2 regions of the Nonomuraea sp. NPDC052634 genome follow, and region 1 is predicted to be linked to the other one. Evidence: riboswitches for the same ligand, from Rfam matches in the RefSeq annotation. Region 1 holds a riboswitch; the other holds the start of a gene.
The links. Region 1 has a riboswitch for glycine ahead of gcvP (aminomethyl-transferring glycine dehydrogenase). Riboswitches for the same ligand answer to the same signal wherever they lie in the genome.
Positions count from the first base shown of each region.

Region 2: it holds a riboswitch for glycine, as region 1 does, so the genes downstream of both, gcvT (glycine cleavage system aminomethyltransferase GcvT) here and gcvP (aminomethyl-transferring glycine dehydrogenase) in region 1, are expected to answer to the same signal.

Region 1 is NZ_JBFATY010000001.1:1,028,808-1,040,026, reverse strand. Features, by position in the region: gene AB0K67_RS04910 (phosphoribosylanthranilate isomerase) at 1-389, shown strand, start outside; gene AB0K67_RS04905 (GNAT family N-acetyltransferase) at 382-1,431, shown strand; gene AB0K67_RS04900 (CDP-alcohol phosphatidyltransferase family protein) at 2,029-2,610, shown strand; gene AB0K67_RS04895 (mannose-1-phosphate guanyltransferase) at 2,615-5,119, shown strand; gene AB0K67_RS04890 (FHA domain-containing protein) at 5,388-5,900, shown strand; gene AB0K67_RS04885 (MerR family transcriptional regulator) at 5,924-6,550, shown strand; gene AB0K67_RS04880 (bifunctional nuclease family protein) at 6,682-7,152, shown strand; gene AB0K67_RS04875 (MerR family transcriptional regulator) at 7,300-7,920, shown strand; glycine riboswitch at 8,116-8,212, shown strand; gene gcvP (aminomethyl-transferring glycine dehydrogenase) at 8,392-11,219, shown strand, end outside.
Region 2 is NZ_JBFATY010000003.1:637,286-648,504, forward strand. Features, by position in the region: gene AB0K67_RS18850 (DUF6286 domain-containing protein) at 43-642, shown strand; gene AB0K67_RS18855 (hypothetical protein) at 749-1,264, shown strand; gene AB0K67_RS18860 (L-serine ammonia-lyase) at 1,245-2,615, opposite strand; gene gcvH (glycine cleavage system protein GcvH) at 2,673-3,062, opposite strand; gene gcvT (glycine cleavage system aminomethyltransferase GcvT) at 3,059-4,144, opposite strand; glycine riboswitch at 4,275-4,372, opposite strand; gene AB0K67_RS18875 (gamma-glutamyl-gamma-aminobutyrate hydrolase family protein) at 4,438-5,130, opposite strand; gene AB0K67_RS18880 (3-oxoacyl-ACP reductase) at 5,160-5,924, opposite strand; gene AB0K67_RS18885 (aldehyde dehydrogenase family protein) at 5,930-7,273, opposite strand; gene AB0K67_RS18890 (glutamine synthetase family protein) at 7,283-8,653, opposite strand; gene AB0K67_RS18895 (FCD domain-containing protein) at 8,790-9,494, shown strand; gene AB0K67_RS18900 (hypothetical protein) at 9,616-10,374, shown strand; gene AB0K67_RS18905 (ABC transporter ATP-binding protein) at 10,788-11,219, shown strand, end outside.

The DNA of each region.
Region 1 (11,219 bases):
CGCTGGCCTCCGGCGTACGCGCCGTCCAGCTCCACGGCAAGCACCCGCACGGCGACTTCACCGCACTCAAAGACCTCGGGGTCCGCCTGATCAGGGCCGTCGACGCCCAGGCCGACCTGCGCTGCGGGGCGTACGACGAAGACCTGCTCATCGTCGATGCGCCCCACGCAGGCTCCGGTCAGCCGTGGGACTGGGCGGCCGTGCGCGGGCGCCCCTCCGGCCAGTGGATGCTGGCCGGCGGCCTCGCGCCCGGCAACGTCGCCGAGGCGGTCGCCGCCGCCGAGCCCTGGGGCGTCGACGTCTCCAGCGGCGTCGAGACCGCGCCGGGCAAGAAGGACTCCGACCTGATCAGAGCGTTCCTCAAGGCAGTACGGGATCTCGATGCCTGACACCCCCCTCTCTCGTGGCCCGCGCATCGCCGTCGCTTCGCCGGCCCCGCACGAGGCCGATGACCTGGCACGGGTGCTCGGCTTCCTGCACGGCTTCGCCCGCCGCCGGGCGTCCCGCGTGCTGCCCGCGCCGGGCGGTTTCGCGGTGCTCGACGATCGCTACCCCGGCTCGTACGACGACAACAAGCTGATCGTCACGACCGCCCCCGACCCGGACCCCGGCCGGGCCACCGAGCTCCTGCTGAAGGCGGCCGACGAGCTTTTGGCCACGCGGGCCCACCGCCTGATATGCGTCGACGACGACCGGCTCGGCACCGCCTGCGCGCCCGCGTTCGAGGACGCCGGCTACGAGCGCGAGACGACGTTCGTGATGACCTACCACGGCGAGCTGCCCGAGTCGCCGCCCCCGGTCGAGCGGCTGGAGCTGTCCGAGCTCATCCCCGTGCTGCGCCGCGACTGGCGCCAGACGCTCCCGCAGGCACCGGACGACGTGATCGAGGGCCTCGCCCGCCGCGTCGAAACCCGCCTGGACGGGGCCGACGTTGTCCGCTTCTATGGGGTGCGCGCGCCGGACGGCGAGGTGGCCGCTCGCGCCGACCTGTACGTTCATGGAGGCGTCGCCCAGATCGAGAACGTCTTCACCAGCCCTGCCCACCGCGGCTCCGGCCACGCCAGAACCTTGATGACCGCCTTGCTGGCAGAGGCCGCCACCCTCCTATCCGGCACCTCACCCGCGGACACCCCGAACGCGCGGCATGGTAAGACCGAGGGGATCCCCATCGCCGGCACGGGCGAGCCTGTCGGGAGCCCTACCGCTGGGGCGGGCCAGCCTGTCGAGAACTCCGCCGCCGGTGCAGGCGAGCCCGTCGGGTACTCCCCCGCCGGGGCGGGCGAGCCCGGCGAGAACACCGAGGTGAAGACCGGCAGCGGCACGGGCGGCCTGATCTTCCTCCTGGCAGACGCCGACGACTGGCCCCACCAGTTCTACCGCCGCCTCGGCTTCACCCCGGTCGCCCGCACCCACGCCTTCCTCCACACCTGACCCGCCCGGCTCGGAGCGCCCCTGACGCTCCCGGCACGACGCGGTTCGCCGTGAGCCGCCCTCGGCACCATGCGGCCCGCCCCGGCCGTAGCCCGTCCACCGGGGCTGCGGCCGTTACCCCGCCAGGGTGGCTTGCGCGCGGCCGAGCGGGAGCCCGCTTCCGGGGCGCCCGCCGCGACGCGTCTCGCTTCCCGGCCGCCCCCGGCGCGGCGCGGCCCGGCTTCAGGGCGGCCATGCGCGGCGACCCGACCTCCGTGTCGCGCTATCCCGTCAGCCCCCGTGTTCCGTAGTCCCGTTGTGTGGGCTCTGCATGCCGTTCCTGCCTTGCGGTCCGGCCGTCGGGACGTGGCCGCGGTCGCGAGCCAGGCACACAGGGCGGTTGTCGGCGTGCGCCTGGCAAGGGGGAGCTTCGTCCTGGCAGAGCCCGAGCCCGTCGCCGTCCAGCGGGCTCCTGGGGCGCTCTGGCACGTCGGGCCGGCGGGTCGGTGTCGTTGCTCGGATGGCGCGTTCCAAAGCCCGGAGGGAGCTTCACAGGCGGCCGGAGGGCGGGCGGATGGGGACCGCTGCGGCGGAGTTCCAGGCAGTAGGGTCTCCTGCGTGAGTGAAACTTCCGCCGAGGACCGGATCTGGACGGTTCCTAACCTGCTGAGCTTCCTGCGCCTCCTGGGCGTGCCCGTGTTCTTCTGGCTGGTGCTCGGGCCCAAGGCCGACGGGTGGGCCATCGGGATCCTCGCGGTGGCCGGTTTCACGGACTGGCTCGACGGAAAGATCGCCCGCGCGTTCAATCAGACGAGCAGGCTCGGCCGGCTCATCGACCCGGCCGCGGACAAGCTGTACGTGTTCGCCACCGTCATCGCCCTCCTGCTGCGCGACGTGATCCCGTGGTGGCTGGTCGTGGTCGTGCTCGGTCGTGATCTCTTCGTCGGCTGTTTCGGCCCTGTTCTTCGCAAACACGGCTACAGGGCACTTCAGGTGCATTTCCTGGGCAAGGCGGCCATGTTCAATCTCATGTACGCCTTCCCGCTCCTCTTCCTTGCCTCGCACTCCGGGTGGTATGCCGAAATAGCACGAATTGTCGGGTGGGCGTTCGCGCTCTGGGGAACCGGCCTCTACTGGTGGGCGGGCGTCTTGTATGTCGTCCAGGTGCGCCAGCTCGTGGCGGAGGCCAGAAGGGGATGATCGGGTGAAGGCGGTCGTCATGGCGGGCGGGGAGGGCACTCGGCTGCGTCCGATGACCGCCAACCAGCCCAAACCTCTGCTTCCCGTGGCCAACCGCCCGATCATGGAGCACGTGCTGCGCCTGCTCAGGCGGCACGGCGTCACCGAGACCGTGGTGACGCTGCAGTTCCTCGCGGCCCTCGTGCGCAACTACTTCGGCGACGGCGGCGAGCTGGGCATGAGCCTCCAATACGCCACCGAGGACGTGCCGCTCGGCACCGCGGGCAGCGTCAAGAACGCCGCCGACCGCCTGCGCGACGACCGTTTCCTGGTCATCTCCGGAGATGCCCTGACGGACATCGACTTATCGGCGATGATCCGCTTTCATCGCGAAAAAGGCGCTTTAGTCACGATCGGCCTGAAACGCGTCCCCAACCCGCTCGAATTCGGGATCATCATCGTGGACGAGGAGGGCCGGGTCCAGCGCTTCCTGGAGAAGCCCACCTGGGGCCAGGTCTTCTCCGACACCGTCAACACCGGCATCTACGTCATGGAACCCGAGGTCCTCGACGCCGTCGCCACCGGCCGCCCCGTCGACTGGTCCTCGGACGTCTTCCCCGCCCTCCTCGCCCGCGGCGCCGCCATCTACGGCTACGTCGCCGACGGCTACTGGGAGGACGTCGGCACCCACGACAGCTATCTCAAGGCCCAGGCCGACGCCCTGTCGGGCCGGGTCGCGCTCGACATCGGCGGCTTCGAGGTCTCGCCCGGCGTGTGGGTCGCCGACTCGGCCTCCGTCGATCCCGACGCCGTGCTCAAGGGCCCGCTGCTCATCGGCGACTACGCCAAGGTCGAGGCGGGGGCCGAGCTGCGCGAGTACACCGTGCTGGGCAACAACGCGGTCGTCCGCGAGGGCGCGTTCCTGCACCGCGCGGTCGTCCACGACAACGTCTACCTCGGCCCCGGCACCCACCTGCGCGGCTGCGTCATCGGCAAGAGCACCGACGTGATGGCGGGCGCCCGCATCGAGGAGAACGCCGTCATCGGCGACGAATGCGTCATCGAGGCCGAGGCGTACGTCTCCAGCGGCGTCAAGGTCTATCCGTTCAAGACCATCGAGGCCGGCGCGGTGGTCAACACCAGCGTCATCTGGGAGTCGCGCGGCCAGCGCAACCTGTTCGGCCCGCGCGGCGTCAGCGGCCTGGTCAACGTGGAGATCACCGCCGAGCTGTGCGTGCGCCTGGCCAGCGCGTACGCCACCACGCTGAAGAAGGGCGAGCACGTCGTCACCTCCCGCGACTGCTCGCTGGCCGCCAGGGCGCTCAAGCGGGCCGTCATCGGCGCGCTGACCGCGGGCGCCATCAACGTCCTCGACCTGGAGGCCGCCCCGCTGCCGGTCACCCGTTTCCACACGGCCAGGGTGTCCGCGGCCGGCGGCATCGCGCTGCGCACCACTCCGGGCGACCCGCAGAGCGTCGACATCGTCATCATGGACGACCGGGGCGCCGACCTGCCGCCCGCCGCGCAGCGCAAGCTGGAGCGGGTCTTCTCCCGCCAGGAGTTCCGCCGCGCCTTCCCCGGCGAGATCGCCGAGCTGACCTACCCGTCGCGCGCGGTCGAGGACTACACCCACGAGCTGCTGCGCCATGTGGGCGTGAGCGGCGTGCGGGACATGAAGGTCGTCGTCGACTGCGCGGGCGGCACCTCGTCGCTGGTGCTGCCCACGCTGCTGGCCAGGGTCGGCGTCGAGGTGCTCACGGTCAACGCCAGGCTCGACGACGTCTCGCCCACCGAGACGCTGGCCGAGCGCCGTCGTGACCTGCAGCGCCTGTCGGAGCTGGTCAGCTCGTCGAGGGCGGCGTTCGGGGTGCGGTTCGACCCGGTGGGGGAGCGCATCGCCCTGGTGGACGAGAAGGGCCAGCTCATCAGTGAGGAACGCGCCCTGCTCGTCGTGCTCGACCTGGTGGCCGCCGAACGGCGGGGCGGCCAGGTGGCGTTGCCGGTCACCACGACCAGGGTCGCCGAGCAGGTCTGCCGCTTCCACGGCGTGCAGGTGCAGTGGACGCCCACCGCGCTCGACGCGCTCACCTCGGCCGCCGCGGGACCCGACATGATCTTCGCCGCCGACGGGCGCGGCGGGTTCGTGGTGCCCGAGTTCAGCCCGGCCATCGACGGGCTTGCCGCGTTCATGCGGCTGCTCGGGCTGGTGGCGCGCACCCGGCTGTCGCTCAGCCAGATCGACGCGAGGATCCCCGAGGCAAGGCTGCTCAGGCGGTCGGTGCCCACGCCGTGGGCGGCCAAGGGAGCGGTCATGCGCTCGGTCATCGAGGCGGCCGAGGCCGAGCCCGACGGGCACCGCGTCGACACCACCGACGGCGTGCGCGTGGCCCGCGACGACGGCAGCTGGGTGCTGGTGCTGCCGGCCGCCACGGAGCCGGTCACCGACCTGTGGGCGGAGGCGGCGGATCTGGACGGCGCCCAGGCCCTGCTCGAACGCTGGGCGCGGGTCGTGGAGCGGGCGGCGGGCTGAGCCCGTCACGCAGAGTCAACGGAAAGGGTTTGCCGATGACGTGCCCAGAGAGTGCCGCAAGATCGTAATGTAGAAACGCGCGGCGGCATGGACCACGGGGCGGGGGCGGCGGTAACTTTATCTGCGTCCGAACCACAGTGCAGCGCCCCGCCTTGACCTTTGCCGCTGATCAGCGTAAGTTGCGGCATTCGCAAACGTGAAAATAGCGAAGCGAGGCGCGCCCAGAGCACCGTCGCCGCGTCTTCGCGGTAGGAGGCCGAGCCGATCGATGCCGAGCGTCTACTGCACGCAGTGCGGGCACGCCAACCCCGAGGATGCCCGTTTCTGTTCCCGTTGTGGGTCGCCGCTGACCAGACACGAGGTCTCCGGGGACACCACCTCGACGATCTCCATAGCGGGAATCGAGGCGTACGAGGCTGAGACAGGCGACATGCTCCAGGCCGAGCGGGCGCTCGTCGAGCAGCTTCCGCCCGGCACGGCGTTGCTCACCGTGACCAGGGGCCCCAACCAGGGGAGCCGTTTCCGGCTCGACAAAGACCTGACGACGACGGGGCGCCACCCCGAGAGCGACATCTTCCTCGACGACATCACGGTCTCCCGCCGCCACGTCGAGTTCTACCGCCACCCGGGCGGTCAGTTCTCCGTGCGCGACGTGGGCAGCCTCAACGGCACGTACGTCAACCGCGAGCGTATCGAGGAGGTACCCTTGCACTCGGGCGACGAGGTGCAGATCGGCAAGTTTCGCCTTCTCTTCCTGATGCGGGGCAGCTCCGGCGTATGACTTCACAGGCGGCACGCTCGCACATGAGCATCGGGGAGGTGCTCGCGCTCCTGCGGAGCGAGTTTCCCGATGTGACGATCTCCAAGATCAGGTTCTTGGAGGGCGAAGGGCTGATCGAGCCCGAGCGCAGCCCCTCCGGCTTCCGCAAGTTCACCCACCTGCACGTCGAGCAACTGCGCTTCATCCTGACCGAGCAGCGCGACCACTACCTGCCGCTGCGCGTGATCAAGGACAAGATGGCCGAGAGCTTCGGCCGGCCGCGCGCGGTGCAGCAGGCGCAGGAGGTCAAGCTCAGCCGGGCCGAGCTGCTCGAGAGGGCGGGCATCGACGACGAGACGCTCACCGAGCTGGAGGACTACGGCCTGCTGGCCCCGGTGGCCAGGCGCTACGACGAGGAGGCGCTCAAGATCGCCCGCACCGTCGGCGCCCTGGCCCGTTTCGGCCTGCACGCCCGGCATCTGCGGGCGGTCAAGGCGGCGGCCGAGCGCGAGGCCGGGCTGGTCGAGCAGACGGTCGCCCCGATACTCAAGCGGCGCCGCCCCGGAGCCATCGGAGAGGCCGACGAGGTCGCCCGCGAGCTGTCGAATCTTCTGCTCGACCTGCACGCATCCCTTGTGCGCACGGAGGTGCGGTCGGTCCTGGGTCGTTGACGACGAAGCGAGCTGGGAGGCGAGGGCACATTCCGGGCCCACCGGGTGTTACGTTGAATTGCAGGAACCAGTCAGCAGAAGCGATGTTCACAAGCTGTGCCGGGTGACCGGTCAGGAATACGGAGCAGCCCGTGTTGCAGATGGAGGTCGTGGGCGTTCGAGTTGAAATGCCCACAAATCAGCCGATCGTCTTGCTCAAGGAGGCACACGGGGAGCGGTTCCTTCCTATATGGATCGGCATGACCGAAGCCACGGCCATCGCACTGGCCCAGGCTGAGGAGCCGCCGCCGCGGCCGCTCACCCACGATCTCTTCCGAGACGTGCTGAGCGCCCTGGGTGTGGGCCTGCGAGCGGTCAACATCGTCGCCCTGCGCGACGGCATCTTCTTCGCCGACCTGGTGTTCTCCAACGGCGTGGAGGTGAGCGCGCGGCCGTCCGACTCGATCGCGCTCGCCCTGCGTACGGGGGCGCGGATCTTCGCCAGCGAAGAGGTCGTCCAGGAGGCCGGGGTGATCATTCCGGACGACCAGGAGGACGAAGTGGAGAAGTTCAGGGAGTTCCTTGACACGATCACTCCTGAAGACTTCGGCAGGGCGGGGTAGGTATTTCAGTGCATTTACGCTTCACGACGCGCCGAGCCGGATCGTTGACTGAGCATGGTCACGGTCCTACGGTGCAAGTGAAACCCGTGGCCGCCCTTTACGAACCCCCAGATCAGGCCACGGGATGAGAGAAAGCCGGAGGTCCGCGTGGCGGTCAGCAGCGGCGAGGGAAAGACGGCCGGCCAGGAAGATCCGGTGCGGCGCGAGAGCGCGCGGCAGCGTGCCGGAGAGCAGGGACTGCTCTTCGACGAGCAGCCGACGGCGCTGCCGGGTGACATCGGATACCGCGGGCCCACGGCCTGCGCCGCCGCCGGCATCACCTACAGGCAGCTCGACTACTGGGCGCGCACGGGCCTGGTAGAGCCCACGATCAGGGCCGCGCACGGTTCGGGCTCACAGCGGCTCTACAGCTTCCGCGACATCCTGGTGCTCAAGGTCGTCAAACGGCTCCTCGACACCGGGGTGTCGCTGCAACAGATCCGTACGGCCGTCCAGCACCTGCGTGACCGCGGGGTCGCCGACCTCGCCCAGATCACGCTCATGAGCGACGGCGTCAGCGTCTACGAGTGCACCTCGGCCGACGAGGTGATAGACCTCCTCCAGGGCGGGCAGGGCGTGTTCGGCATCGCGCTCGGCCGGGTCTGGCGCGAGGTCGAGGGATCCCTCGCGGAGCTGCCGGGGGAACGAGCGGCGGTCGAGGACACCGTCCCGGCCGACCACCCCGCTGACGAACTGGCCCGCAGGCGGCGCGCCCGCCGCATCGGCTGACCTGATCACTTCCGTACCGCTCGCACCCGGGGGAACGCCGCCCGGGGCGGGGCACGCAGGGGAGCGGAGAGGCGGCACAGCGTCACCGCGCCATCAGGCCCTCACCGCCGGACCTGCGGTGAAGTGCGCCCTTCACGCGTGGTGCGGTGCACGGCAATCCCGGCCTACCGTAGTAATCTAGGACAGCAAAGCTGACGACCCCGTGCGGGAGAGTCCCCGGGCACCGTGCCCAGGGCGCCGAAGGAGCAACCCTCCCCGGAATCTCTCAGGCAACCGGTACCGCTCGGGCGAGGCGACTCTGGAAAGCAGGCGCGCCCGCCAGGCGTGTCTCACCGACGGTGCAAGCCCTGCGTCAGGGTGAAGCTCTCAGGTCGTGGCGCCGCGCAACGCGTGGCCCGCGCTGACAGAGGGGGAGATCCGGCACTCGCCCGCGCCCCGGCGCCGGTCTCCGAAAGCCTCGGGAGGCACACCATGACCGATCTGTCAGCTCCGCCGTTCTCGTCCAGGCATATCGGCCCCTCCGAGTCCGAGCAGCAGCGCATGCTCGAGGCCGTGGGCTTCGAGTCCGTCGCCGACCTCGTGGCCGTGGCCGTCCCGGAGTCGATCAGGGCCAAGGACCGGCTCCGGCTGCCCGCCGCGATCGGCGAGGCCGAGGCCATCGCCGAGCTGCGCGCTCTGGCCGGCCGCAACAAGGTCCTCACCTCCATGATCGGCCTGGGCTACTACGACACCGTCACGCCCGCCGTCATCCGCCGCAACCTGCTGGAGAACCCGGGCTGGTACACCGCCTACACGCCGTACCAGCCGGAGATCTCGCAGGGCCGCCTTGAGGCGCTGCTGAACTTCCAGACGGTCGTCTCCGACCTCACCGGCCTGCCCGTCGCCGGCGCGTCCCTGCTCGACGAGGGCACCGCCGCCGCCGAGGCCATGACGCTGGCCCGCCGGGCGGGCAAGTCCAAGAGCAACGTGTTCGTGGTGGACGCCGACGCGCTGCCGCAGACCAAGGCCGTGCTCGCCACCAGGGCCGAGCCGCTCGGCATCACGCTCGTCGAGCACTCGCTCGACGGTGAGCTGCCCGAGTGCTTCGGCGTGCTCGTGCAGTACCCGGGCGCCTCCGGCCGGCTGCGCGACTTCCGCGACGTCGCCGCCGCCGCGCACGACAAGGGCGCGCTCGTCGTGGCCGCCGCCGACCTGCTGGCGCTCACGCTGATCGCCGCCCCCGGCGAGCTGGGCGCCGACATCGCCGTCGGCTCCTCCCAGCGCTTCGGCGTGCCGTTCGGCTTCGGCGGTCCGCACGCGGCCTACATGTCCGTACGCGACGGGCTGCAGCGCCAGCTCCCCGGCCGCCTGGTCGGCGTGTCCGTGGACGCCGACGGCGACCCCGCCTACCGGCTGGCCCTGCAGACCCGCGAGCAGCACATCCGCCGCGAGAAGGCCACCAGCAACATCTGCACCGCCCAGGTGCTGCTGGCCGTCATCGCGAGCATGTACGCCGTCTACCACGGCCCCGAGGGCCTGCGCCGCATCGCCCGCCGCGTGCACCGCCAGGCCAGCGCCCTGGCCGAGAGCCTGAAGGGCGCCGGCATCGAGGTCGTGCACGGCGAGTTCTTCGACACCGTGCTCGCCCGCGTGCCCGGCAGGGCCGCTGAGGTCGTGGCCGCCGCCGCCGAGCGGGGCATCAACCTCTGGCAGGTGGACGCCGACCACGTCTCCGTCGCCTGCGACGAGAAGACCGGCGCCGCCGAGCTGGCCGCCGTACGCGCCGCGTTCGGCGTCACCGGCGACGCGATCGAGCCCGAGCAGGCCCCCGACGCGCTGCCCGCCTCGCTGCTGCGCGAGAGCGACTACCTGACCCACCCGGTCTTCCACCAGCACCGCTCCGAGACCGCGATGCTGCGCTACCTGCGCAAGCTCCAGGACAAGGACATCGCGCTCGACCGCTCGATGATCCCGCTCGGCTCCTGCACGATGAAGCTGAACGCGACCACCGAGATGGAGCCGATCACCTGGCCGGAGTTCGCCGCCATCCACCCGTTCGCGCCCGAGTCGCAGGCCGAGGGCTACCGCGAGCTGATCGGCACGCTGGAGAGCTGGCTCGCCGAGGTGACCGGCTACGACGCCGTCTCCATCCAGCCGAACGCCGGCTCCCAGGGCGAGTTCGCGGGCCTGCTGGCCATCCGCGCCTACCATCGCGCCAACGGCGAGGACCGGCGCGACGTCTGCCTCATCCCGTCGTCCGCTCACGGCACCAACGCCGCCAGCGCCGTCATGGCCGGCATGCGCGTCGTCGTCGTGGCCTGCGACAAGGACGGCAACGTCGACCTCGCCGACCTCGACGCCAAGATCGAAAAGCACCGCGACGCGCTCGCCGCGATCATGGTGACGTACCCGTCCACGCACGGCGTATACGAGGAGGCCATCACCGAGATCTGCGCCAAGGTGCACGAGGCCGGCGGCCAGGTCTACGTCGACGGCGCCAACCTCAACGCGCTCGTCGGCCTGGCCAAGCCGGGCGAGTTCGGGGCCGACGTGTCCCACCTCAACCTGCACAAGACCTTCTGCATCCCGCACGGCGGCGGCGGGCCCGGCGTCGGGCCGGTGGCCGTCCGCGCCCACCTCGCCCCCTACCTGCCCGGCCACCCGCTGCGCGGCGGCACCCCGGTCGGGCCGGTCTCGGCGGCGCCGTACGGGTCGGCGGGCATCCTGCCCATCTCGTACGCCTACGTCAGGATGATGGGCGCCGACGGCCTCACCGCCGCCACCCAGCAGGCCATCCTGTCGGCCAACTACCTCGCCCGCCGGCTGGCCCCGCACTACCCGGTGCTCTACACCGGCCGCGGCGGCCTGGTCGCGCACGAGTGCATCATCGACCTGCGGCAGATCACCAAGGAGACCGGCGTCACCGTGGACGACGTGGCCAAGCGCCTCATCGACTACGGCTTCCACGCGCCGACCATGTCGTTCCCGGTGGCCGGCACGCTGATGATCGAGCCCACCGAGAGCGAGGACCTCGCCGAGCTCGACCGGTTCGTCGACGCGATGATCGCCATCCGCGGCGAGATCGCGAAGGTCGCCTCCGGCGAGTACGACAAGACCGACAACCCGCTGCGCAACGCCCCGCACACCGCCGAGTCGGTCACCGCCGACGAGTGGACGCACCCCTACAGCCGCAGCGAGGCCGCCTACCCGGTGGCGTCCCTGCGCGAGAACAAGTACTGGTCGCCGGTGCGCCGCATCGACCAGGCGTACGGTGACCGCAACCTGGTGTGCTCCTGCCCGCCGCTGGAGGCGTACGAGGA
Region 2 (11,219 bases), on a different contig from region 1:
GCGGTGTGGGCCGGGCGCCCTCCATGTACGTCTGTCGGTGTGATGACCACGCTTCAGCAGCTCCTGCCCGGTACCGTCGTCGCCCCGCGGAACACCGGGCTGCGCAGGGCGACCAGGGCACTGCGGCCGGCGCGTACCGTCCCGGGCGCCCTGGTGGCGCTCGCGCTGGCGACCGGGCTCGGGGCGACCACGGCCGAGGTGGTCGCGGCGCTGCTCGGCGCGCCGCTCGGCTGGGTGCCGGTCAACGAGCTGATCGAGCTGGCCGGCCGGAGCACCTGGCCGGAGCTGGAGACACTCGCGCTGGCCCTGGCGGGGGCGGGCGCGCTCCTGCTGGTGCTCGCGATCGTGCCAGGCCGTCCACGGCTGGTGCCGGTGGAGACGAACGACCCGCTCATCGTCATCGGCATCACCCGCTCGGGGCTGCGCCGCACCCTGCGCGCGGCGGCCCAGCAGGTGAACGGCGTGGAGCGGGCGAGCGTCCGGCTGCGCCGCCGCACGATCGAGGTGACGGTCATGACGAGCGGGGAGAGCTCGGGCCAGATGCTCAGGCAGGTCGGCGCCGTCGTGGGCGACCGCCTGGCCGGCGTCGGCACGCTGACCACCTGCGAGGTCGTGGTCCGCCTGCGCAGGAGGGCCGCGTGATGGGCCGGTTCGCAGACGGCGGTCGGTTCGCAGGCGGCGGCCGGTTCGCAGGCGGCGGCCGGTACGTAGGCAGCGGTCGGTACGCAGGCAGCGGGAGGGCCGTCTGATGCGCCAATACGCAGGCAACCGTGTGGGACTCGCCGTCGTCGGGGCGATCCTGCTGGCACTCGGCGCGTACGCGTGGCTGCGCGGCCAGGACCGCTTCTTCGACCTGCCGCCGGGCGCGAAGGTGCTGCCCACCGGCGTGCGCAAGTCGCTCGCCGAGAGCCCGTGGCCGCTGTGGTTCGTCGCGTTCGGCCTGCTGCTGCTGACCCTGCTCGCGCTGCGCTGGCTGCTGCTCAGCCTCGGCTGGGGCCGCCGCGGCAGCCACAACGGCACGGGCACCGCGATGCTGTTCGTCGGGCTCAAGGGCGTGGACGGGCTGGGCAGGGCCGGCGTCCGGGTCGCCGCCGACGGCCTGCGCATCGGCCTGACCTGCCCGGCCGCCGCCGACGTCGGCGCGATCGTGAGCAAGCTCGACCAGGACATCGTGGGCCGGATCCGGCGCGAGGTCCGCGACGACGAGTGCCCGGCCGTGGTCCGGCTCCACGTACGGCGTCAGGTCAGCACTCGATCACGTTGACCGCGAGGCCGCCGCGCGAGGTCTCCTTGTACTTGTCGAGCATGTCGCGGCCGGTGTCGCGCATCGTCTTGATCGCCCGGTCGAGCGAGACGAAGTGGCGGCCGTCGCCGCGCAGCGCGATCCGCGCCGCGGTGATGGCCTTGTTGGAGGCCACCGCGTTGCGCTCGATGCACGGGATCTGCACCAGGCCGCCGATCGGGTCGCAGGTCAGCCCCAGGTTGTGCTCGATGCCGATCTCGGCGGCGTTCTCCACCTGCTCGGGCGTGCCGCCCAGGGCCTCGGTGAGCCCGGCGGCGGCCATCGAGCAGGCCGAGCCGACCTCGCCCTGGCAGCCCACCTCGGCGCCGGAGATCGAGGCGTTCTGCTTGAACAGCACCCCGATCGCGCCCGCCGTCAGCAGGAAACGGATGACGCCGTCGTCGTCGGCGTGGGGGACGAAGCGGGTGTAGTAGGTGAGCACGGCCGGGATGATGCCGGCGGCGCCGTTGGTGGGGGCGGTGACGATCCTGCCGCCGGCCGCGTTCTCCTCGTTGACGGCCAGCGCGAACAGCGTCACCCAGTCCATCGCCTGCAACGGGTCGGGCGGCTCTGACTGCAGGCGGCGGTGGAGCTGGTTGGCCCGGCGCTTGACCTTCAGCCCGCCGGGCAGCACGCCCTCCTTGGAGATGCCGCGCGCGACGCACTCCGACATGACCCGCCAGAGGTTCATCAGGCCGCTTCTGATCTCGTCCTCGGTGCGGCCGAACGCCTTCTCGTTCTCCAGCATCAGCGCGGAGATCGACAGGCCGGTGGCCGAGCAGTGCTTGAGCAGCTCCTCGGCGGTGCTGAACGGGTACGGCAGCACGGTGTCGTCCGGCTTGATGCGGTCGGCGCCGGTGGCCTGCTCGTCCACCACGAAGCCGCCGCCGACGGAGAAGTAGACCTTCTCCCGCAGCCGCTCGCCCGACTCCGACCAGGCGGTGAAGCACATGCCGTTAGGGTGCTCGGGCAGCGTGATCTTGCGTTCGAAGACGAGGTGCTCGCCGACGACGAAGGGGATCTCGCGGACGCCGAAGAGCGTGACGGTGCCCGACTCGCGCATGGCGGCGATGCGGGCGTCCACGGTGTCCACGTCGACCAGCTCGGGCTTGTCGCCCGACAGGCCGAGCAGGACGGCCTTGTCGCTGCCGTGGCCCTTGCCGGTCAGGCCCAGCGAGCCGTACAGGATGACCTCCACGCGGGCCACCTGGTCGAGCAGGCCGTCCTGGTGCAGGCCGCGGGCGAACTTGTGCGCGGCGGCCATCGGGCCGCCGGTGTGCGAGCTCGACGGGCCGATGCCGATCTTGAACAGGTCGAAGACGCTGATCGCCATTGATGTGCGCCTTTCATGAAGGGCCGGGGCCCGGCCGCGCGGGCCCCGGCGGGTGGGTCAGGAGTCGCCCGCGGTGAGCGCGGCGTACTCCTCAGGCGAGAGCAGGTCCTCGGGGTCGCCCTCCACGCGGACCTTGAACATCCAGCCCTCGCCGTACGGGTCGCTGTTGACCAGGCTCGGGTCGTCCACGACCGCCTGGTTCACCTCGACGATCTCGCCGCCGACCGGCGTGTAGACCTCGTTCACGGATTTGGTCGACTCCACCTCGCCGACGGAGTCACCCGGCTCGACGTTGCTGCCGACCTCCGGGAGCTGCACGTAGACGACGTCACCAAGGGATTCGGCGGCGAAGTCCGTGATGCCGACGGTCACGGTGACGCTGTCCTCGACGCCGCGCACCCACTCGTGCTCCTTGGTGTAGCTCAGGTCGTCAGGGATGTTGCTCACTTGTTCCTCCTGTAAAAGGGCAGCTCGACCAGGTCCACAGGTTCATGGCTGCCCCGGATGTCCACAGCCAGGCCAGAATCGGCGCCGCTGTCCACGTAGGCCATCGCGATGGGCTTGCCCAGAGTCTGGGAAGGCGCACCGCTGGTGACCTCGCCGACGACCGCGCCGTCTCGGGTCACCGGGTAACCGTGGCGCGGCACCCGGCGGCCCCGCGCGACCAGGCCGACGAGCCTGCGCCTGGGCTGGTCGTCCTTGACCGCCTCCAGCGCGGACCGGCCGACGAAGTCACCGGGCTTGTCGAATTTCACCACCCTGCCGAGCCCCGCGTCGAACGGGGTCAGCTCCGCGGTCAGCTCGTTGCCGTACAGCGGCATGCCGGCCTCCAGGCGGAGAGTGTCACGGGCGGACAGGCCCGCCGGCTTGAGCCCGTGCGGCTCGCCCGCGGCCGTGAGCGCGTGCCAGAGCGGGACGGCGTCCGCGTTGTGGATGAACAGCTCGAAGCCGTCCTCGCCGGTGTAGCCGGTGCGGGCGATGAGGGCCTTGCGGCCGTCCACGGTGCCGGGCAGGCCGGCGTAGTACTTGAGCCCGTCCAGGTCGGCGTCGGTGAGCGTGGCCAGGATCTCCTGCGAGCGCGGGCCCTGGACGGCGATCAGCGCGTACTGGTCGGAGCGGTCCTCGACGACCGCGTCGTACGCCTTGGCGCGCCCGGTCAGCTCGGCGGCGACCTTCTCGTAGTTGGAGGCGTTGGCGACGACCATGAACTCCTCGTCGCCGAGGCGGTAGACGATGAGGTCGTCGAGCACCCCGCCGCGCTCGTTGACGATCATGGTGTAGCGGGCCCGGCCGACGGCCAGCGCCGACAGGTGGCCGACGAGCGCGTAGTCGAGGGCCTCGGCGGCCTGCGGGCCGGTGACGAAGATCTCGCCCATGTGCGACAGGTCGAACAGCCCGGCCGCCTCGCGGACGGCGCGGTGCTCGGCGGACTCGCTGCCGTACCGGAGCGGCATGAGCCAGCCGGCGAAGTCGGTCAGGGTGGCGCCGAGGCTCTCGTGAACGTCTCGGAGCGGTGTCGGTCGGGACATTGGTCGCACCTCAGGACAGGAGTGGATGCCAGCATCCTCCCCCTCTGTCATCGGTGCCTGAGAGCTTCGCCCGACTTTTGCCGGACTTTCACCTTCGGCGAGGCCCCGAGGGCCTGCTTTCCAGAGACACCGTAGCCGTGCGGTCCTTTGCCTTGAGAGGTTCGCGGGGAGGGCTTGCTCCTTCAGGGGCCCTGACCGGCTGTCAGGGCACTCTCCCGCACGGTTTCATCGGTGATGCCCGCCAGCCTAGTGGTGTTATGGGGGTCTTGTCGCGTTCGCCGTCCGGCGAGGGTTCAGCAGGCCGCCACCAGCGCCTCGAAGAGCTTCGGGTCGGCCGCCACCTCCGGGTGCCACTGCACGGCCATCGTGAGGGCGTCCCGGTCCAGCTCCACCGCCTCGATCGTGCCGTCCGCCGCCGTCGCGGTGACCGCCAGGCCGGGCGCGAGACGGTCCACGGCCTGGTGGTGGTAGTGGGGGACCGGCAGCGGCTCCGCACCCAGGGCCTTGGCCAGCCGCGAGCCGGGCACGGGCGTGACCGGCAGGTCGCCGAAACGGCCGGGACCCGGGCAGTGGCCGGTGTGGCCCACGACGTCCGGCAGGTGCTGGTGCAGGCTGCCGCCGAGCAGCACGTTCAGCACCTGGAGACCCCGGCAGATGCCCAGGTAGGGCAGGCCGGCGTCGAGCGCGGCGCGCAGCAGCGCGAACTCGGCCGCGTCGCGGAACTCCCGCACGTAGCCGGTGCGCTCGTGCGGCGTCGCGGCGTACCTGGCCGGGTCGATGTCGCCGCCGCCCGCCAGGATGAGCCCGTCGAGCCGGTCCACGAGCGCGGCGGGCTCACCGGCCGGCGGCAGCACGACCGGCTGCCCGCCCGCCGCCGCCACCTTCTCCACGTACGCATGCGGCAGCAGCGCGGCGGGCGTGTCCCGCCACACCGTGAACGTGGCCTGCTCGACGTAACAGGTGATGCCGATGACCGGACGCCGCATGGCGTGCCCCCTTAGACCCGCGCCCCCTCTTACAGCGGTGTGACGTACGCGCCGGAGATGCCGCCGTCCACCAGGAATTCGCTGGCCGTGATGAACGACGCGTCGTCGCTGGCCAGGAACGCCACCGCCGCCGCGATCTCCGACGCCTCGGCGAAGCGGCCGATCGGCACGTGCACCAGCCGCCGCTGCGCCCGCTCCGGGTCCTTGGCGAACAGCTCCTGCAGCAGCGGCGTGTTCACCGGGCCGGGGCACAGCGCGTTCACCCTGATGCCCTCCCTGGCGAACTGCACGCCCAGCTCCCGCGACAGCGCCAGCACGCCGCCCTTGGAGGCGGTGTAGGAGATCTGCGAGGTCGCCGACCCCATGACCGCGACGAACGAGGCCGTGTTGATGATCGAGCCCTTGCCCTGCCGCCGCATGTACGGGATGACGTGCTTGCAGCACAGGTAGACGCTGGTCAGGTTCACCTCCTGGACCCGCCGCCAGGCCTCCAGGCCGGTCTCCAGGATCGAGTCGTCGTCGGGCGGCGAGATGCCGGCGTTGTTGAAGGCGATGTCCACGCTGCCGTATGTCTCGTGCGCGGTGGCGAACATGCGGATCACGTCGTCCTCGCGGGTCACGTCGGCCCGTACGAACAGGCCGCCGACCTCGCTCGCGGCCTTGGCGCCGGCGTCCTCGTCGATGTCCGCGCAGACCACCCTGGCGCCCTCCTCGGCGAAGCGCCGGGCCGTGGCCAGCCCGATCCCGCTCGCCGCCCCCGTGATGACCGCCACCCGATCCTGCAAGCGCTGCATCCGCGTCACTCCGTTGCGATGAAGACGTTCTTGACCTCGGTGAACGCCGCCAGGGCGTCAGGGCCGAGCTCCCTGCCGAGTCCGGACTGCTTGAAGCCGCCGAACGGGGTCCAGTAGCGGACCGACGAGTGTGAGTTGACCGACAGCGCGCCCGACTCGACCGCCCTGGCCACGCGCAGCGCCCGCCCCACGTCGCGGGTCCAGATGGAGCCGCTCAGCCCGTACGGGGTGTCGTTGGCGATGCGCACGGCGTCGGCCTCGTCGTCGAACCTGGCCACCGACACCACGGGCCCGAAGATCTCCTCGGTGAACGCCCGGTCGGTGACTTCGGGGGTCAGCACGGTGGGCGGGAACCAGAAGCCCTTGCCCTCGGGGCAGGAGCCCTGCAGGTAGGGGGTGCCCTCGACGAAGCCCGCCACGCGGGCCAGGTGCTCGGCGCTGATGAGCGGGCCCATCTCAGTGGCCTCGTCGCGCGGGTCGCCGACCTTGACGCCGAGCACGGCGGGGGCGAGCAGGGCCATGAACTCGTCGTACACGCTCGCCTGGACGAGCAGGCGGGAGCGGGCGCAGCAGTCCTGCCCGGCGTTGTCGAACACCGCGTACGGCGCCGTCGCCGCGGCCTTCTCCAGGTCCGCGTCCGCGAACACGATGTTGGCCGACTTGCCACCCAGCTCCAGCGTGACCCGCTTGACGTGGCGCGCGGCCTTGGCCGCGATCTCCTTGCCCACCTCGGTCGAGCCGGTGAAGACGATCTTGGGTACGCCGGGGTGCTCGACCAGGCGGGCGCCCGCGACCTCCCCTGCCCCGGGCAGCACCTGGAGCACCCCCTCGGGGAGGCCCGCCTCCAGGGCCAGCTCGGCCAGCCTCAGGGCGGTCAGCGGGGTCCACTCGGCCGGCTTGACGATCACCGTGTTGCCCGCCGCCAGCGCGGGCGCCACGCCCCACGACATGATCAGCATCGGGAAGTTCCACGGCACGATCACCCCGACCACGCCCAGCGGCTCGTGGAAGGTGATGTCCACGCCGCCCGGCACCGGGATCTGCCTGCCGTGCAGGCGCTCGGGGGCGGCCGCGTAGAAGTGCAGCACGTCGCGTACCGCGCCCGCCTCCCAGCGGGCGCCGCCGATCGGATGACCGGCGTTGGCCAGCTCCAGCTCGGCCAGCTCCGCGCCGTGCGCGTCCACCACCTCGGCGAACCTGCGCAGCAGCCGCGCCCGGTCGCCCGGCGCCACCGCGCGCCAGCCCGCGTACGCCTTCGTGGCACGCTCCACGGCCCGGTCGACCTCGGCGGCGTCGGCGAGCTCGACGTCGGCCAGGACCTCCTCCGTGGCCGGATTGATGATCTTCATGCGCCCCCGTCACATGCGCTCGAAACCACGGAACATCTCCCAGTCCGTCACCGCCGCGTCGAACGCGGCCAGCTCCACGCGCGCGTTGTTCGCGTAGTGCTCGACCACGTCCTCGCCGAACCAGTCCTTGGCCAGCTTCGACCCCTCGAACGCGGCCAGCGCGTCGCGCAGCGTCAGCGGCACGGTCTCCGCGCCCGAGGTGTAGGCGTTGCCCGCGTACGGCTCCTCCAGCGGCAGCTCCTCGTCGATGCCGTGCAGGCCCGCCGCGATCAGCGCCGCCACCGCCAGGTACGGGTTCACATCGCCGCCCGGCACGCGGTTCTCCACCCGCAGCGACAGGCCGTGGCCCACCAGGCGCAGCGAGCAGGTGCGGTTGTCCACGCCCCACTTGAGCGCCGTGGGGGCGAAGCTGCCGGGCACGAAACGCTTGTAGGAGTTGATGTTGGGCGCGTACAGCAGGGTCAGCTCACGCATGCAGGCGAGCTGCCCGGCCACGAAGCGGGCGCCGAGCTGGGAGAGCCCGTGCGGACCTTCGCCCGCCATCACCGGCTCGCCGTCCAGACCGCGCAGCGAGATGTGGATGTGGCAGGAGTTGCCCTCACGCTGGTTCGGCTTGGCCATGAACGTGATCGACCGGCCCTCCTGGGCGGCGATCTCCTTGGCCCCCGTCTTGTAGATGACGTGGTTGTCGCAGGTCGCCAGCGCCTCGGCGTAGCGGAAGGCGATCTCGTGCTGGCCGAGGTTGCACTCGCCCTTGGCGGACTCGACGTACAGGCCCGCGCCCTCCATCTCGCGCCGGATCCTGCGCAGCAGCGGCTCCACACGGGCGGTGCCGAGCAGCGAGTAGTCGACGTTGTAGAGGTTGGCGGGGGTCAGGTCGCGGTACGCGCGCTTCCAGGCGTCCTCGTAGCTGTTGTCGTAGATCACGAACTCCAGCTCCGTGCCCACGTACGCGGCCAGTCCGCGCTCGGCCAGCCGGGCGAGCTGGCGGCGCAGGATCTGGCGCGGCGAGGCGGTCACCTCCGAGCCGTCCTCCCAGGCCAGGTCGGCCATCAGCAGGGCGGTGCCCTCGTGCCACGGGATGCGGCGCAGCGTGCTCAGGTCGGGCTTCATGACGAAGTCGCCGTAGCCCCTGTCCCAGGACGACATGGCGTAGCCGGGGACGGTGTTCATGTCGACGTCGACGGCCAGCAGGTAGTTGCAGCCCTCGGAGCCGTGCTGCAGCACCTCGTCGAGGAAGTAGCGCGCCGACAGCCGCTTGCCCTGCAGCCTGCCCTGCATGTCGGCGATCGCGAGGAGCACGGTGTCGATCCGGCCGGCGGCGACCTCGTCGCGCAGCTCGGCCACGGACAGGAACCCGCTGCTCGCTCCATCGCTCACGCTATGCCGCTCCTCACTGGGCTCTGACCTGGCCTGACGCGCTCATTCGCCGATTGGGCTAGTCTCAGACCATTGAGGTGCATCGTGGGATCGCTTGTCAAGGCCTGAGGACACGTTGGACGAGTCGGCGCGTTTGATGACGGTGTTGCGGCCGGTCAGGGCGGGCAACGCCTTCGAGGAGACGGTCGAGCGGCTGCTCCAGGCGATCAAGCTCGGCGTCGTCCCGCCGGGCGGCAAGCTGCCGCCGGAGCGCGAGCTGGCCGTTCGGCTCGGCATCAGCAGGGTGACGCTGCGCGAGGCGATCAGGGCGCTGTCCGACGCCGGCTACCTCGACGTCCGCAGGGGCCGGTACGGCGGGGCGTTCGTCACGTACCGGCCGCCCGAGCCCGACGCCGGCACCGCCCGCCAGGCCGTCAACGCGATGGGGCCCGGCGAGCTGGCCGACGCGCTCACCTTCCGGCTCGCCGTCGAGAGCGGCGCCGCGCAGGTGCTCGCCGCCTCCGAGCTCGACGCCGCCAAGCGCGAGCTGCTGCTGCGCAGGCTCGACGAGCTGAACGCGGCCGGGCTCGACGACTACCGCCGCCTCGACACCGCGTTCCACCTGTCCATCGCCGAGCTGACCGGCTCCGGCCTGCTCGCCGCCGCCTGCGCCGACGCCCGCTCCCGGGTCAGCGACCTGCTCAACGCCATCCCCATGCTCCAGGTCAACCTCGACCACGCCGCCGTCCAGCACCGGGCCATCGTGGACGCCATACTCGCCGGCGACCCGGAAGCCGCCGGACGGGCCGTCGCCGAGCACCTGGAGGGCACGGCCGCGCTGCTGCGCGGTTTCCTGGCGTGAGGTCCTGGCCTGCTCCCCTGTGCGGGTACGGCCGGTGTGTGCGGGTACGGCGGGCTTTCCGGCGTGAGAGCAGGGCGGGCGCGACGGTCCCGCACGGCTCGTACCATCGATGGCGAGAGCCATGGGGAACTGGTTTCAACACAGCATCGTCGCCACAGGACGGCTTCCGCTGTTCTGCTACTTCGTCATGCTCATCGTGGCGTTCATCGCCACCCGCATCAACGTCCGCCTGATCAGGGCGAAGGTCGGCTGGTTCCGCAACTTCACCGTGGGCGAGATGCACATCCACCACGTGGTGTTCGGCGTCATCCTCATGCTGATCGGCGGCGTCACGCTCATCGTCTCGCCCGGCTCCCAGGTCGGCACCGCGGTCGCCGCCTCCATCTTCGGCGTCGGCTCCGCCCTCGTGCTCGACGAGTTCGCGCTCATCCTGCACCTGCACGACGTCTACTGGGAGGAAGAGGGCCGCACCTCGGTCGACGCCGTCTTCATCGCGATCGCCGTCAGCGGCCTGCTGCTCATCGGCCTGCGCCCCCTCACCTGGGACTACGGCCCGCCCGTCATCAACCCCGCCGCGCTCATCGTGGCCAACCTGGTGCTCGCCGTCATCACCCTGCTCAAGGGCAAGATCTGGACGGGGATGGCGGGCTTGTTCGTGCCGCCCATGCTGCTCGTCGGCGCCATCAGGCTGGCGCGGCCGGGGTCGCCGTGGGCGCGCTGGTTCATCGTCGAACGCTCGCCGCGCAAGCTCGCCAAGGCCGTGCACCGGGAAGAGCGGTGGCGGCGGCCGGTCATCCGGGCGAAAATCGCGTTCCAGGAGTTTCTGTCCGGCCGCCACGACCTTCCCTCCAGCCGCCGCACCCGCCGCTCGGCCCTCTGAGCTCTCGCTGGAACGTGTTCTAGGGCCGCACCCCACGAGCACCCCGTATCCCGCCTCGCTCTGGACGCTTCAGCCGCTGCCTCGCGGGCGTTGAGGCTGCGGCGGGTGGGCGTCTTCGGCGGGGGCGCCTGCGTGTCTCCGCTGAAGACGCCTCTGGCGGTGGAGGCTGGGCGCTTGGGCGCCGTTCGTGGCGCGGCGGAGGAGACAGGGCGTCTGGGGCGGTTCATAGGACGACGGTGATCTCGGGATCTCGGGAAGGCCGCAGGAATCGTCCGCCGCCTCCTCCTCAAGGAGGAGTGTCAACCAAAGTTGACATACTCAGGTCGTCAATTTAAGTTGACTGCTGTGCCCGGGTGCGGATCGCGCGGTCCCGTTCGTTGGGCGAGTCGAGAAATGTCGTGAAAGGAGCTGCGGTGGTCAAGGAGTTGCTCGCCTACCTCCGTCCGCACCGGAAGATCCTCGTCGTCGGCGGGCTGCTCGGCCTGATCGGCTCGGCGGCGGGCCTCGCCATGCCGCTGCTGGCCAAGTACGTCGTGGACGCCTTCGGCAGGAACGCCTCCATGGCGGGGCCGTTACTCGGGCTGACCATCGCGGTGGTGATCGGAGCCGCCGTCTCGGCCGGCGGCAGCTACCTGATGGAGCGCACCGGCGAGGGCATCGTGCTCGGCGCCCGGCGCAGGCTCGTGGACCGCATGCTGCGGCTCAGGGTGGCCGACGTGGACCGGCTCAAGCCCGGCGACCTGCTGTCGCGGGTGACCGGTGACACGACGCTGCTGCGCTCGGTGCTGACCAACGGCGTGGTGGACTCGATCGGCTCGGCGTTCATGCTGGTCGGCGCGATCGTG